3 regions of the Streptomyces sp. NPDC001450 genome follow, and region 3 is predicted to be linked to each of the others. Evidence: riboswitches for the same ligand, from Rfam matches in the RefSeq annotation. Region 3 holds a riboswitch; each other region holds the start of a gene.

Evidence for each region. Region 3 has a riboswitch for cyclic di-AMP ahead of ACWC5O_RS36045 (NlpC/P60 family protein). Riboswitches for the same ligand answer to the same signal wherever they lie in the genome.
Region 1: linked by a shared signal. The riboswitch ahead of ACWC5O_RS15715 (M23 family metallopeptidase) and the one ahead of ACWC5O_RS36045 (NlpC/P60 family protein) in region 3 are both predicted to bind cyclic di-AMP.
Region 2: linked by a shared signal. The riboswitch ahead of ACWC5O_RS28815 (transglycosylase family protein) and the one ahead of ACWC5O_RS36045 (NlpC/P60 family protein) in region 3 are both predicted to bind cyclic di-AMP.

Annotation. Positions count from the first base shown of each region.
Region 1 covers NZ_JBSFHY010000012.1:88,858-94,060, reverse strand. The annotation lists gene ACWC5O_RS15725 (M16 family metallopeptidase) at 1-927, shown strand, start outside; gene ACWC5O_RS15720 (M16 family metallopeptidase) at 924-2,327, shown strand; cyclic di-AMP (ydaO/yuaA leader) riboswitch at 2,552-2,716, shown strand; gene ACWC5O_RS15715 (M23 family metallopeptidase) at 2,729-3,484, shown strand; gene ACWC5O_RS15710 (GntR family transcriptional regulator) at 3,683-4,378, shown strand; gene ACWC5O_RS15705 (HPr family phosphocarrier protein) at 4,562-4,843, opposite strand; gene ACWC5O_RS15700 (bifunctional acetate--CoA ligase family protein/GNAT family N-acetyltransferase) at 5,021-5,203, shown strand, end outside.
Region 2 covers NZ_JBSFHY010000029.1:113,956-119,158, reverse strand. The annotation lists partial or broken gene ACWC5O_RS28830 (DUF501 domain-containing protein) at 1-263, opposite strand, end outside; gene ACWC5O_RS28825 (FtsB family cell division protein) at 292-768, opposite strand; gene eno (phosphopyruvate hydratase) at 906-2,201, opposite strand; gene ACWC5O_RS28815 (transglycosylase family protein) at 2,578-3,267, opposite strand; cyclic di-AMP (ydaO/yuaA leader) riboswitch at 3,272-3,440, opposite strand; gene ACWC5O_RS28810 (transglycosylase family protein) at 3,623-4,666, opposite strand; gene ACWC5O_RS28805 (cytochrome P450 family protein) at 4,863-5,203, opposite strand, start outside.
Region 3 covers NZ_JBSFHY010000043.1:9,398-14,600, forward strand. The annotation lists gene ACWC5O_RS36040 (tellurite resistance/C4-dicarboxylate transporter family protein) at 1-695, opposite strand, end outside; gene ACWC5O_RS36045 (NlpC/P60 family protein) at 798-1,979, opposite strand; cyclic di-AMP (ydaO/yuaA leader) riboswitch at 1,988-2,160, opposite strand; gene pcrA (DNA helicase PcrA) at 2,424-4,916, shown strand; gene ACWC5O_RS36055 (M23 family metallopeptidase) at 4,966-5,203, opposite strand, start outside.

The sequences.
Region 1 (5,203 bases), on a different contig from region 3:
AAGCTGACCGCCCTCGCCTACCCGGAGGGCCACCCCTACCACCACACGCCGATCGGCTCGATGGCGGACCTGGACGCGGCCACCCTGGAGGACGCGCGCCAGTTCTTCCGCACCTACTACGCGCCCAACAACGCGGTGCTCTCCGTGGTCGGCGACATCGACCCCGTGCAGACCCTCGCCTGGATCGAGAAGTACTTCGGGTCCATCCCCTCCCACGACGGCAAGCCCGAGCCCCGCGACGGCTCCCTGCCCGAGATCATCGGCGAGCAGCTGCGCGAGGTCGTCGAGGAGGAGGTCCCGGCGCGCGCCCTGATGGCCGCCTACCGGCTCCCGCAGGACGGGACCCGCCGGGCGGACGCGGCCGACCTCGCCCTGACCGTCCTCGGCGGCGGCGAGTCCTCCCGCCTGTACAACCGGCTCGTGCGCCGCGACCGTACGGCCGTCGCGGCCGGCTTCGGCCTGCTGCGCCTGGCCGGTGCGCCCTCGCTCGGCTGGCTGGACGTGAAGACCTCCGGTGACGTCGAGGTGCCGGTGATCGAGTCCGCGATCGACGAGGAGCTGGCCCGGTTCGCCGAGGAGGGCCCCACGGCCGAGGAGATGGAGCGCGCCCAGGCCCAGTTGGAGCGCGAGTGGCTGGACCGGCTCGGCACGGTCGCCGGGCGCGCCGACGAACTGTGCCGGTTCGCCGTCCTGTTCGGCGACCCGCAGCTCGCCCTCACCGCCGTCCAGCGCGTTCTCCAGGTGACCCCCGAGGAGGTCCAGGAGGTCGCCAAGGCCTGCCTGCGCCCCGACAACCGCGCGGTCCTCGTCTACGAGCCCAAGCACCCGGAGACCGTCCAGGACGCCGACGTCCCCGAAGACCCGGAGCAGGAAGCCACCGTAGAGGCGGGCGCCGACCAGAGCGACAACGAGGAGACGGCCAAGTGACCGAGCTCGCCACGATGGACTTCCACCCCCAGCCGCAGCCGGGCGAGGCCAGGCCCTGGGCGTTCCCGGCCCCCGAGCGCGGCACGCTGGACAACGGCCTGACCGTGCTGCGCTGCCACCGCCCCGGCCAGCAGGTCGTCGCCGTCGAGGTGCTGCTGGACGCGCCCCTGGACGCCGAGACGCCCGCTCTGGAGGGCGTCGCCACGATCATGGCGCGGGCCTTCTCGGAGGGCACCGACAAGCACTCCGCCGAGGAGTTCGCCGCCGAGCTGGAGCGGGCCGGCGCCACGCTCGACTCGCACGCCGACCACCCCGGCGTCCGCCTCAGCCTGGAGGTCCCGGCCTCCCGCCTGGCCAAGGGCCTCGGCCTGCTCGCCGACGCCCTGCGCGCGCCGGCCTTCGACGAGAGCGAGGTCGAGCGGCTGGTCCGCAACCGTCTGGACGAGATCCCGCACGAGCTGGCCAACCCCGCCCGCCGCGCCGCCAAGGAACTCTCGAAGGAGCTGTTCCCGGCGACCTCGCGCATGTCGCGGCCGCGCCAGGGCACCGAGGAGACGGTCGAGAAGATCGACGCGGCGGCCGTACGCGCCTTCTACGACCGTCATGTGCGGCCCGCCACGGCCACCGTGGTCGTGGTCGGCGACCTCACCGGCACCGACCTGGACGACCTGCTCGCCGACACCCTGGGCGCCTGGACCGGCACCGCGGGCGCGCCGCGGCCCGTGCCGCCGGTGACCGCCGACGACACCGGCCGGGTGGTCATCGTCGACCGGCCGGGCGCCGTCCAGACCCAGCTGCTCATCGGCCGGATCGGACCCGACCGGCACGACCGCGTGTGGCCCGCCCAGGTGCTCGGCACCTACTGCCTCGGTGGCACCCTCACCTCCCGCCTGGACCGCGTCCTGCGCGAGGAGAAGGGCTACACCTACGGCGTGCGCTCCTTCGGGCAGGTCCTGCGCTCCGCGGCCCCCTCTTCCCCCGGAGGGGCTACGGGCGCCGCGATGCTCGCCATCAGCGGCTCCGTGGACACCCCGAACACAGGTCCCGCGCTGCAGGACCTGTGGAGGGTGCTGCGCACGCTCGCGGCGGAGGGCCTGACCGACGCCGAGCGGGACGTCGCCGTGCAGAACCTGGTCGGTGTGGCGCCGCTGAAGTACGAGACCGCGGCGGCCGTCGCGAGCACGCTGGCGGACCAGGTCGAGCAGCACCTGCCCGACGACTTCCAGGCGACGCTGTATCAGCAGCTCGCCGGCACCGGCACCGTGGAGGCCACCGCGGCGGTCATCAACGCCTTCCCGGTGGACCGCCTCGTGACCGTCCTCGTCGGTGACGCGGCCGAGATCAAGGCGCCGGTCGAGGCGCTCGGCATCGGCGAAGTCACCGTCGTGGCAGCCGAGTAGCGGCCTTACGGCGCCTCGCGCGCGTGGGGGCCCTGACGACCCGACGGGTCGTCAGGGCCCCTTGCTGTGCGGAGCCCTTCCCCAGATGTCCGAATTGGGGCAGAGGTTGCCTGTCTGGCCTGTGGGATGCGCTACAAAAGCCCGGATCCGTTTGGGGATCGAAAGTCGGGCCGCATAGCGTCTTCCGGGCTGTCCGTCAGGCAGTGCGCCGCGCCCGCGGCACCGGACAGCCATCGCCGAGTCCCCGTACGGCGCGAGCCAGGGGAGCCGGGGACCCACCGTAGTCCCCTGGGGTGAATCGGACGCCCGCGCGTGAGCGAGGGGGCCCGTAGGAGACCTTCCTGCTCCGAACCCGTCAGCTAACCCGGTAGGCGAGAGGGAAGGAAAGGACCAACCACTTCATGGCGTTCATCTGCGCCACCGGGAAGCACCGCAAGCCCGGCCGGGTCAAGCGCACCACCGCTCAGGCGGCCGGTCTCGCGGCCCTCACCACCACCGGTGTCATCGGCACCCTCGCGGCCACCCCGGCGCTCGCCGCGGAGAACCCCGTCGAGGAGACCGGCCTCACCCCGGTCATCACCGTCAGCGACACGGTCGCCGAGCAGATCGACGCGCAGGCCGAGGCCCAGCAGGTGGCCGCCCGGCAGAAGGCGGCCGAGGAGGCCGCGGCCAAGGTGGCCGCCGAGGAGGCGAAGAAGGAGCGCGAGGCCCAGGCCCGCGCCGCCCGCGAGGCCGAGCGCAAGCGCCTGAACGCCTTCGTCGCCCCGATCGCGCACTCGTACGTCTCCACCGGCTACAAGGCCAGCAGCTCCCTGTGGTCCTCCGGTTCCCACACCGGCATCGACTTCCACGCGGCCAGCGGGACGTCCGTCCACGCGGTCGGCTCCGGCACGGTCGTCTCCACCGGCTGGGGCGGCGCGTACGGCAACCAGATCGTGATCCGGATGGCCGACGGCATGTACACCCAGTACGGCCATCTGTCGTCCATCGGCGTCGTCGTGGGCCAGAAGGTCCTCCCGGGCCAGCAGATCGGCCTGTCCGGCGCGACCGGCAACGTCACCGGACCGCATCTGCACTTCGAGGCCCGTACGACCCCCGAGTACGGCTCGGACGTCGACCCGATCGCCTACCTCCGCCAGCACGGCGTGAACGTCTGACGCTCCGGCGCACGCCATCCCGAAGCCCCGGCTCGCGAGCCGGGGCTTTCGCCGTTTTTCGCGGTGCCTGTCGCATCCGCTGTCCAAAAAATATCCATGGATTCCAGCCTGCCGTCGGAAATTCCGGCTCATTGCAATAGAGTCACGGAACACGCGTCCATCGTCGACGTTTCACGGGGATTAAGGCGGAGGTCGGTCATGCGTATTCCGGCGCACTCGGTGTGCACGGCGATCCGGGACGACATCGTCGCGGGTGTCTACGAGCGCGGCGGCCGCCTCACCGAGGAAGTCCTCGCCCGCCGCTACGGAGTCTCGCGCGTCCCCGTCCGCGAGGCCCTGCGCACCCTGGAGGCGGAGGGCTTCGTGGTGACCCGGCGGCACGCGGGCGCGTGCGTGGCCGAGCCGACCGAGCAGGAGGCCGCCGACCTGCTGGAGATGCGCACGCTCCTGGAGCCGCTCGGTGCCTCCCGGGCCGCCCAGCGGCGCACCGAGGCCCATCTGAAGGTGCTGCGGGGTCTGGTCAGGCTGGGCCAGGAGCGGGCCAGGCGGGGCAACAGCGAGGATCTGCGCTCGCTGGGCGGCTGGTTCCACGAGACGCTGGCGCAGGCCTCGGGGAGCCCCTCGCTGAGCTCGATGCTGACCCAGCTGCGGCACAAGATCGCCTGGATGTACACGGTGGAGGCGCCGCTGAGCCCGGTGGACTCCTGGGCGGAGCACGGCGCGATCGTGGACGCGGTGGCACGCGGCGACAGCGAGCGCGCGCGGGCGATCACGGCCATGCACACCGAGCGGGCGACGGGCGGGCACCGGTTGCGGTTCACCTCGGGCGGGGACCGTTCCGAACGTGTGAGGAACTCGCAACATGCCGTAAACATGTCGAGTCTGCGGCATTAACACGGGCGCCGTATACAAAGGGGAGATATTCGGTGGGCGGGTATTTCCGCTGCCCTTTTCTCGGCGTGCCGTGAATTCCCGGTCGCGGGCCTTCGGTGTGCCTGCGTCGAATTCCTCGGACTGGGCGCGAAAAACGCGGAAGCCGCGCCACCCGGAAAGGGTGACGCGGCTTCCTGGCACACCTCAGACGGTCTCGGGGAGTTCTTCCAGGCCCTCGGAGACCAGCTTGGCCAGTCGGTCCAGGGCGATGTCCGCGCCCTCGGCGTCGGAGGCGAGGACGATCTCCTCGCCGCCCTGGGCGCCCAGGCCCAGGACAGCCAGCATGGAGGCCGCGTTGACGGGGTTGCCGTCAGCCTTGGCGATCGTCACCGGGACACCTGCGGCCGTGGCGGCCCGGACGAAGATGGAAGCGGGGCGGGCGTGGAGGCCCTCGGCCCAGCCGACGTTGACGCGGCGCTCAGCCATGTGTTGCTGCCCTTCAGTGTTCAGGGTTGTCTAGACCAGTTTCCCATATCGCGAAGCGTGCCCGGAGCGGTTCTGCGTCCCGCTCCGGTGTGCCGTCGGACCGCGGCCTCGGTCCGACTTCCGTCCCCCACAGACTGCCTCGCGCCGTTGTCGTACGCGAGCCTTACTCTGGGGCCCATGCAGAGCCCGGCGGACCGGCACGACCGGCACGAGTACCCCGCCCACTGGGAGGCGGACGTGGTGCTGCGCGACGGGGGTACCGCGCGCATCCGGCCCATCACCGTTGATGACGCCGACCGCCTGGTCAGCTTCTACGAGCAGGTCTCGGACGAGTCGAAGTACTACCGCTTCTTCGCGCCG
Region 2 (5,203 bases), on a different contig from region 3:
TCCGTCATCTCCTTCATGACGCCGTCCGCCTCCAGCGTGCCGATCGCCGAGGCGGCGCGCGGGCACGTCAGGTAGTACGTCGTCGGGAAGGGAGTGCCGTCCGGCAGCCGCGGAGCGGTCTCCACGACGTCCGGCTGTCCGCACGGGCACCGGTGCGCGATCGCCCTCAGCCCGCGCGGCGGACGCCCGAGCTGCTGCTTGAAGGCCTCGACGTCCGCGTCGGTCGGCTCGGTACGCGGAGTGGGCGGCGGAGGCGTTTCCATGACTGTCTTCAGCTGTCTTTCTGTCGGTTCACTGGTCGGAGGCGTCGGACTTGTCGACCCCGTCCCAGACGTTCGCGTACCAGGGCCGGTGGGCGGCCCTGAGGTCGGCGCGGGACTGCTTGGCCGCGCCCGGGTCGATCACGACGTATCCGGTCTCCCCGGGCATCACATAGTGCAGCCGGCGCCGGATCTGCTGCTCGGCATAGGCGTCGTCCTGCCAGCGCGCCTTGAGGTCGCGCAGCTGTTCCACGCGCTTGCGGGCCTGCTCCTGCTGCCGCTGCTGGTCGGCGATCTCGGCGCGCTGGGAGACGTACTGCCGCATCGGATAGGCGAGCGCGACGATCAGCGAGCAGAGCACGAGCGCCAGCAGTGCGGCGCGGCCGGTGAGGCGGGAGCGGCGGGCCTGCCGCTTGGTCTGGGAACGGTAGACGCGGGCCGCCGTCTGCTCGCCCAGCAGCTTGAGCCTGGTCGCGGTGGAGAACCGGTCCCGGTCCTTCACGGCCATGTCCCCGCCTCCCCTTCACACGTGCGTACGTCCCCGCACACGGTACGGGACCGGGTACGGGGACGTACGTACGACTGGCTAAGGCTTAGCCCGAGATGGGTCAGCCCTTGGAGATCTCCAGGCCGCCCTTGCTGTGCCTACTGGTTCGCAGTGCGAAACCGCGGGAACGCGCTGCGGCCGGCGTACACCGCGGCGTCGTCGAGGATCTCCTCGATGCGCAGCAGCTGGTTGTACTTGGCGACGCGCTCGGAGCGGGCCGGGGCGCCGGTCTTGATCTGGCCGCAGTTGGTGGCGACGGCCAGGTCGGCGATGGTGACGTCCTCGGTCTCGCCGGAGCGGTGGGACATCATGCACTTGAAGCCGTTGCGCTGGGCCAGCTCGACGGCGTCCAGGGTCTCGGTCAGCGAACCGATCTGGTTCACCTTCACGAGCAGGGCGTTGGCGGTGCCCTCCTCGATGCCGCGGGCCAGGCGCTCCGGGTTGGTGACGAACAGGTCGTCGCCGACCAGCTGGACCTTGTCGCCGAGCTTGTCGGTGATGACCTTCCAGCCGGCCCAGTCGTCCTCGAACAGCGGGTCCTCGATGGAGACGAGCGGGTAGGCCGCCACGAGCTCCTCGTAGTACTCCGTCATCTCGGCGGCCGAGCGGGACTTGCCCTCGAACTCGTACTTGCCGTCCTTGTAGAACTCGGACGCGGCGACGTCGAGCGCGAGCGCGATCTGCTCGCCGGGGATGTAGCCGGCCTGCTTGACGGCCTCCAGGATGAGGTCGAGCGCCTCACGGTTGGAGCCGAGGTTCGGGGCGAAGCCGCCCTCGTCGCCGAGGCCGGTGGACAGGCCCTTGCTCTTCAGGACCTTCTTCAGCGTGTGGTAGACCTCGGTGCCCCAGCGCAGGGCCTCGGAGAAGGACTCCGCGCCGATCGGGGCGATCATGAACTCCTGGATGTCCACGTTGGAGTCGGCGTGCGAGCCGCCGTTCAGGATGTTCATCATCGGCACCGGCAGCAGGTGCGCGTTCGGGCCGCCCAGGTAGCGGAAGAGCGGGAGGTCGCTGGCCTCGGAGGCGGCGTGGGCGACGGCGAGGGAGACGCCGAGGATGGCGTTGGCGCCGAGGGAGCCCTTGTTGTCGGTGGCGTCCAGGTCGAACATGGCCTGGTCGATCAGGCGCTGCTCGGTGGCGTCGTAGCCGACCAGCTCCGGGCCGATCTGCTCGATGACGGCGAGGACGGCCTTCTCGACACCCTTGCCCTGGTAGCGGTTCGGGTCACCGTCGCGCAGCTCGATGGCCTCGAAGGCGCCGGTGGAGGCGCCGGACGGGACGGCGGCACGACCCGTGCTGCCGTCGTCGAGGCCGACCTCGACCTCGACCGTGGGGTTGCCTCGGGAGTCCAGGATTTCCCGGGCTACGACGACGTCGATGGACGGCACGAGCATCTCCTTCGTGGATGTGACGCTGGTTGTGCGGGGCTTGTGTGCCTTGCGCCTAGAGCCTAACCGTCCCGGGGGCGTCGGCCACCGACCGACCGACCCGTGGACAGCGAGGGACAGGGAGACCGTACCTATTGTTCACGCTCGGAACAAAGGGGCTGGTGGATGAGGCCGGTCGAAGAGTGGGGAACAGGCGGGGAGACAGAGGGGAAACGGGGCGGAGAGCAAGGTGGCGACACAAACAACCCCGCCCCGGCGCGTACGGGGGAACACGCGCCGGGGCGGGGAGCCCGTGGGGGACGGGGGGGGGAAGACCCTCACGAGGCCCTCAGTGTGGGGGCAGGCCTTGTGAGAGCGCTGTGGTTCCGATGGGAGCCAGGTGTCACTTCAGGTGCAGCTGCTGGCCCGGGTAGATGAGGTTCGCGTCCTCGACGATGTCCTTGTTCAGCTCGAACAGCTTCTTCCAGCCGCCCTTGACCTTGTGCTTCTCGGCGATCGTGCTGAGGGTGTCACCCTTGACGACCTTGTACTCGCCGTCACCCTTCTTGACCTTCTTGCCGGTCGGGGTGGTGACGGTCTTGCTCGCGGCCGGGCGCTCGGCGGAGCGGGAGGCGGCCTGCTGCTCGGCGGCGCGGGTGGTGGTCATGGCGGTCTTCGAGGAGCCGCTGCTCGACGGGGCCGCCGCGGTGCCGCTGTACGGGGTGCTCGACAGGCCCGTGCCGCAGACCGGCCAGGCGCCCTTGCCCTGGGAGGCGAGGACCTTCTCGGCGACGGTGATCTGCTGCTGCTTGGTGGCCAGGTCGGCGCGGGCGGCGTAGGCCGTGCCGCCGTAGGCGGCCCAGGTGGAGGCGGAGAACTGCAGGCCGCCGTAGTAGCCGTTGCCCGTGTTGATCGACCAGTTGCCGCCGGACTCGCACCGGGCGACCGCGTCCCACTCGGAGGCGGTGGCGGCGGAGGCGTTGCCGGCCGCCATCAGCGGGGCGGCGATGGCGGCGCCGGTGACACCGGCGAGCGCGATGACACGGGTGGCCTTGAACGGACGACGGTGCTTGCCCTTGCCGGAGAACAGCATGGATCGATCCCCTCACCGACGCCTGCGAGGTGAGCTGTCGGGTTCGGGCCGGTTGAGTTGCCCGGCCGCGGCCCTTACGGGACGCGGCTTCACCCCAAGCCGGTGCCGGCATCAACTGCCGGTCCCGGCGCTTACCTTGGGTCCCCCGCTCCTGCCTACGGCGCATGACGCGACGACTGTTCCCGGGCGGCCGCTGGCAGGACTCGGCGTTGCGGATGCCGGGGCTCGTGGTGACGAGCGGCCTTGACCGTAGACAGGCGATCGGCGGAATTTCAAAGACGATCAGGGCTTCTGAGACTCATCCCACACTTTCGCCAAAACGGACATTAGGCGTTAAGTGGGGCGTCAACTCTCGCTACTTATCGCCCTTTTCGGCACCGACTTTCAGGGTCTGACCGGCACTGATGTGGTTCGGGTCGGCACCGACGGCCTTCTCGTTCTTGGCGTAGAGCGCGCGCCATCCGCCCTCGAGGTCAAGGGAGTCGGCGATGGAGGCCAGGGTGTCGCCCTCACGGACGGTGTAGGTGTCCGCGTCACGGCCGGCGTGGCGACCCGGCGGGGTGTCGTTCTGACCGTTTGTCGCGCTTTCGTCCGCACTGGCACCGCGGTGACGTCCGCCACTACCGAGGGCGCCGGTGTCGACCAGGCTCCAAGAGCCGCTGGTCTGCCACGAATTGTCCGAGTCTTCCGTTGCGGGATCCGTGGTGACGGACTCGCCCCCCTGGACGTCCCCGGAGTCGGGCGATGCGGATTTGTCGGACTTGGGAGTGTCCGTGCTCTTGCCGGAGTCCTTGGAGTCGGCGTCCTTGTCGGCGCTCGGGGACGGCTTGCTCTTCGCATCCGAGGAGGAGTCGGACGAGGGCGACGAGGCGGACGAATCCGGCAGGTCGGATGAGTCGGAATTCTTCCCGGAATCGGAATCGCCGTCCGAGTTGGACGAGTCCGAGGACTTGGAGGAGTCACCGGAGTACGCCGAGCCCGAGTCGGAGCCCGAGACGCCCGTGTCGACGTCCACGGAGCCGGACTTCGAGGTCATGCCGGCGAGCAGGGCGCAGGTGGCCCAGGGGGTGGTGCCCTGGTCGGCGAGGATCTTCTCGGCGACGGCGATCTGCTGCGAACGGCTTGCCTGGTCGGCGCTGGAGGCGTACGCCGCGCCGCCGTACTTGTCCCAGTCGTCCTGGGATATCTGCAGGCCGCCGTAGTAGCCGTTGCCGGTGTCGGCGCTCCAGGAGCCACCGCTCTCGCACTCGGCCACCTTGTCCCACGTGGTGCCGTCGGCCGCGTTGGCGCTCGCCGCGCCGAGGAGCGGGATGGCGATGGCGGAGCCGGTCACGCCGGCCGCGACGAGCAGGGCCGGAGCCTGACGGGGGCGACGGTGACGACCGTTCCCGGAGAGCATGCGGAAGCCTTTCGTGCGACAGCGGGGCCGGCGTGGCGGATGGAACTCGGGGGCCACGCTGATGAGTGAACGTATCGGCAGACGATCACTTGTCACAAGTTAATGCCGCGCAGATCACGTGAAGATCACAGAAGAGAGTGCCTGTCATGTTCGGCTGTACGAACGTCTGCCCGTGTCCGGCCTGTTCGAGCCGCGCTCAGGGGACGGGCGTGAACTCCACGGGGAGGGTGCGCAGGCCGCGCATGATGAGCCCGCCGCGCCAGCGCAGTTCGGCCGGGTCCGCCCCGAGCCGCAGGTCGGGCAGGCGGGTGAGGAGGGTGGCGAGCGCGGTCTGCCCCTCCAGACGGGCGAGCGGGGCGCCGAGGCAGTAGTGGATGCCGTGGCCGTAGCCGAGGTGCTGGTTGTCCCGGCGGGACAGGTCCAGGACGTCCGGGTCGGCGAACCGCTCCGGATCCCGGTCGGCGGCGGCGAGTACGACGAGCACCGGGTCCCCGGCGGCGATGTCCTGCCCGCCGATGGTGAGCGGCCGGGTGGCGA
Region 3 (5,203 bases):
GTCACGTTCCGCAGTACGCCCCGGTCGTCGTCGTTCCACAGGTACAGCCGCGCACTGTCGGCGGAGAGCAGTCTCGCCCCGGCCAGCGCCGAGATGGCGAGCGCCCCGCCCGCGATCCAGTGGTCCCCGGCCCCCTCGAGGACCTGCCGCGGATCGAAGCGCAGCAGGGCGAGGCCGTAGAGCACCAGGCCCAGCCAGAACAGCACCAGCGCGGCGTGGGCGAGCCATGCCGTCGTCTCGGCCGCGGCCAGCGTGGCCGCCAGTACCGCAAGCCCCTGTGTGGCCACACAGCACAGGAACACCGCTCCCGGCATGTGTCGCTCCCAGTGCTGTACGACCAGGTACAGCAGCACCGGCCAGAGCGCCACGGCCAGAACCAGCGACGCCTCGGCCAGGGTCTGCCGGCCGAGCGCCGAGAACCGGGTGCCGAGCACGGCCGTGGCGGCGACGGCGGTGAGCGCGCCCGGGCTGTGTGCCTCGGCCACCCAGCGCTCCCGCTGCGCCACCAGCCGTGCGAGGAAGTCGGCGGCCAGCGCCGCCCAGGCGACGCAGGCCAGCCACAGGAAGACGCGGGACACCGTCTCGGTGCCCGTCAGATGCAGGCCCAACGACACGATGCCGGTCGCCATGACGGCGGCTCCCGCCGCCGGCGGACGCCCCGCCCACCACGCACGCAGAGCCGAGATGCCGGGCATGCGCCCGATGCTAGGCAGCCGCGCGCGCGGGGCGCGGAGGCCACGCGCGCGCGGCGTTCGAAAGCTCGAAAAGAGGACGGTCGGGCCGGACGAAGGGGATGGTCAGGCGGGTCGGACCACGCTGTGGATGATCGATTCGCCGCCGTAGTAGATCGACTCCTCGCGGACGTACGCGCCGGGCTTGGGAGCGTGGATCATCATGCCGTTGCCTATGTAGATGCCGACGTGGCTGATGTCGTCGTAGAAGAAGATCAGGTCGCCGGGCTTCGCGTCGGCGAGGGAGACCGTGGTTCCCACGTTCACCTGGTCGTAGGTGGTGCGCGGGAGCGAGACGTCGGCGGCCTTCCAGGCGGCCTGGGTGAGGCCGGAGCAGTCGTACGAGTCGGGTCCGGTGGCGCCCCACACGTACGGCTTTCCGATCTGGGCACGGGCGAAGGCGATCGCCTTCTCGGCCTTGGTGGCGTACGTTCCGGAGGACGTCGACGACCCGCCGGACGAGCCGCCGGACGTCGACGAGCCGCCGGAGGTGGACGAGCCGCTCGTCTGCTGTGCCTGCTCCTGCGCCTTGGCCTGTGCCGCCTGCTGCTTCGCCAGCTCCGCGGCCTTGCGTGCGGCCTCCTCCTGCTTCTGCCGCTCGATCGCCGCCAGCCGGGCCTTCTCCTCGGCCGTCAGCTGGGACAGCAGCTTGCGCGCGGCGGCGAGCTTCTTCTGGACGGTGGCCTTGGCGGTCTGCAGTTCGTTCTGCGACTCGGACAGCGTCTGGAGGCTCTTGGCCGCCTCCTGCCGCTTCTTCATGGTCGCGGCCTGCTCGGTGACGTAGTCGTCGACGGCGCTCTTCTGGCGCGAGGTCAGCCGGTTCATCAGCTGGCTCTCGTCGAAGTAGTCCTGGGGACTGTCCGCGAGCAGGAAGGTGGCGGTGTCGGGCGTGGCGGCCCCGGTCCGGTACTGGGCGGCGGCGAACGAGCCCAGCTCCCCGCGGGCCTTGTTCAGCCGGGCGGTCCGCCGGGCGACCTCGTCGCGCAGGGAGTCGATGTGGGTGCGCTGCTTGCCGGTCTGCTCCTTGGCGGCGTTGTACTTCTCGGTCGCCGACTCCGCCTGGCGGTAGAGGTCGTCGACCTTCTTCTCGACCTCCTCCAGGCTCGGCTTTCCATCGGTCGAGGGAGCGGCGTCGGCCGTCTGGGACAGCACGGCCACGGAGGTGAGAGCGGCGGTGGCGGCGAGGGCTGGGGTGCGGAAACCTGCTCCGAGTGTGCCCGCGGGGCGCGGCTTGCGGTGCGACGCCAAGGGAGGCGACTCCTTCCATGTGCCGCCTACCGGGTTAGCTGTCGGGTTCGGGCGGGTGGTCGGAAGGTTTGCCCTACGGCCCTCGTCCCGGGCGGGACGTGTGCCGATTCACCCCAAGGTTCGGTGGGTCCCCGGCTCCGGTCACCGTGCGGGGGTGCGCCGGACTCGGCGGAGGCCGCGCGGATCGGCGACGTTCGCCGGAAGGGGGCGCGCGGCCCGCCCCGCAACCTAGCCAACTGGTGTGTCTCGTGTGAAGGTTGGTGCACGATATGTCCGATACATTTTCGTGACCTCGGCGTGGGATCGCTCCCGTGTCACGGGGTGATTCCGCTGTGTGAGGGGCTGTTCGGCCCTCCCGGGCACGAAGGACCGGCTCCCCGTGAACCGGCCATGTTCCCGGGACGGCGGCCGGTTGTCGGTGCGGCGCCCTAGACTCGGAGAGCGATGAGCAGCCTCTTTGACGACAGCTTCCTGGCGGACCTCCAAGCCCCTCGCGGGCGCGAGGAGGAGCCCCCGCCGCCGCCCGAGGACGATCACGCTCCGGAGCCGCTTCCGGACGATCTGTTCGGTGGGAAGTTCGACGTGCCGCCGGACCGGGACGCGTACTACCGCGACGGCGCCCCCCGCCCCGCGATCGACGCGGCAGCCCTCCTGGAGGGGCTGAACGAGAACCAGCGCGCCGCGGTGGTGCACGCCGGCTCCCCGCTGCTCATCGTCGCCGGCGCCGGCTCCGGCAAGACCCGTGTGCTCACCCACCGCATCGCCCACCTGCTCGCCGAACGGAACGTGCACCCGGGCCAGATCCTCGCGATCACCTTCACCAACAAGGCCGCGGGCGAGATGAAGGAGCGCGTCGAGCAGCTCGTCGGCCCGCGCGCGAACGCGATGTGGGTCATGACCTTCCACAGCGCGTGCGTGCGGATCCTCCGGCGCGAGTCGAAGAAGCTCGGCTTCACGTCGAGCTTCTCCATCTACGACGCCGCCGACAGCAAGCGCCTGATGGCCCTGGTCTGCCGCGACCTGGACCTCGACCCCAAGCGCTTCCCGCCCAAGTCCTTCAGCGCCAAGATCAGCAACCTCAAGAACGAGCTGATCGACGAGGAGGACTTCGCCGCCCAGGCCGCGGACGGTTTCGAGAAGACCCTCGCCCAGGCCTACGCGCTCTACCAGTCGCGGCTGCGCGAGGCCAACGCGCTCGACTTCGACGACCTGATCATGACGACGGTCAACCTGCTGCGCGCCTTTCCGGACGTTGCCGAGCACTACCGCCGCCGCTTCCGGCACGTCCTGGTCGACGAGTACCAGGACACCAACCACGCCCAGTACGCGCTGGTGCGCGAGCTGGTCGGCACGGGTGAACGTGCCGCCGAGGACGTCGACACCCCGCCGGGCGAGTACGACCTCCCGCCCGCCGAACTCTGCGTGGTGGGTGACGCGGACCAGTCGATCTACGCCTTCCGGGGCGCGACCATCCGCAACATCCTCCAGTTCGAGGAGGACTACCCGAACGCGACGACGATCCTGCTGGAGCAGAACTACCGCTCCACGCAGACCATCCTGTCCGCCGCCAACGCGGTCATCGAGCGCAACGAGTCCCGCCGCCCGAAGAACCTGTGGACCAATGCCGGACAGGGCGCCCGGATCACCGGCTACGTCGCCGACACCGAGCACGACGAGGCCCAGTTCGTCGCCGACGAGATAGACCGCCTCACGGACGCGGGCGAGGCGAAGTCCGGGGACGTCGCCGTCTTCTACCGCACCAACGCCCAGTCCCGTGTCTTCGAAGAGGTCTTCATCCGCGTCGGCCTGCCCTACAAGGTCGTCGGCGGCGTCCGCTTCTACGAGCGCAAGGAGGTCCGGGACGTCCTGGCCTACCTGCGCGTCCTCGCCAACCCCGAGGACTCGGTGCCGCTGCGCCGCATCCTCAACGTCCCCAAGCGGGGCATCGGCGAGCGCGCCGAGGCGATGATCGACGCCCTCTCCCAGCGCGAGAAGATCAGCTTCCCGCAGGCACTGAAGCGCGTGGACGAGGCGTACGGCATGGCCGCGCGCTCCACCAACGCGGTCAAGCGGTTCAACACGCTGATGGAGGACCTGCGCACGATCGTGGAGTCCGGCGCCGGACCGGCGACCGTCCTGGAGGCGGTTCTCGAACGCACCGGCTACCTGGCCGAGTTGCAGGCCTCGACCGATCCGCAGGACGAGACCCGCATCGAGAACCTCCAGGAACTCGCGGCCGTGGCCCTGGAGTTCGAGCAGGACCGCGGGGAGGGTGAGTCGGTGGCGCTGTCCGACTTCCTGGAGCAGGTCGCACTGGTCGCCGACTCCGACCAGATCCCCGACGAGGACGAGGAAGGCTCCGGCGTCATCACCCTGATGACCCTGCACACCGCCAAGGGCCTGGAGTTCCCGGTCGTCTTCCTGACCGGCATGGAGGACGGCGTCTTCCCGCACATGCGCGCCCTCGGCCAGACCAAGGAGCTGGAGGAGGAGCGGCGGCTGGCGTACGTCGGCATCACGCGCGCGCGGGAGCGGCTCTACCTCACCCGGTCGGCGATGCGCAGCGCCTGGGGGCAGCCCTCGTACAACCCGCCCTCCCGTTTCCTGGAGGAGATCCCGGCCGCCCATGTGCAGTGGAAGCGGACGGGAGCCGCCGCCCCGGTGTCCTCCGGGCCGGCTTCCGGGATCGTGTCCTCGCTGTCCTCGTCCCGCTCCCGCTCGTCGGCGGCGGGCGCGTCCGGGTTCGCCACCCGGCGGGCCTCCGAGAAGCCGGTGGTGTCCCTGGCCGTCGGCGACCGGGTCACCCACGACCAGTTCGGGCTCGGCACGGTCGTCGCGGTGTCGGGCGTGGAGGACAAGGCCCAGGCGACGATCGATTTCGGGGACGGGAAGCCGAAGCGGCTGCTGCTGCGGTACGCGCCGGTGGAGAAGCTGTAGGGAGACGAGTGAGCCCCGCCGGATCGGCGGGGCTCGGTTCGTCGGCGGCTCAGGTCGGGTCCAGGCCGTGGCTGCGCAGCCACGGCAGGGGGTCTATGGCCGCCCCGCCCGCCGGACGTACCTCGAAGTGCAGGTGCGGGCCGGTGGAGTTGCCCGAGTTGCCGGAGTAGGCGATCGGGTCGCCGGCCTTGACGGCCGTACCGGAGGCGACGCGGTAGCTGGAGAGGTGGCAGTACCAGGTCTCCGTGCCGTCCTTCGCCGTCACGATCATCATGTTGCCGTAGGCG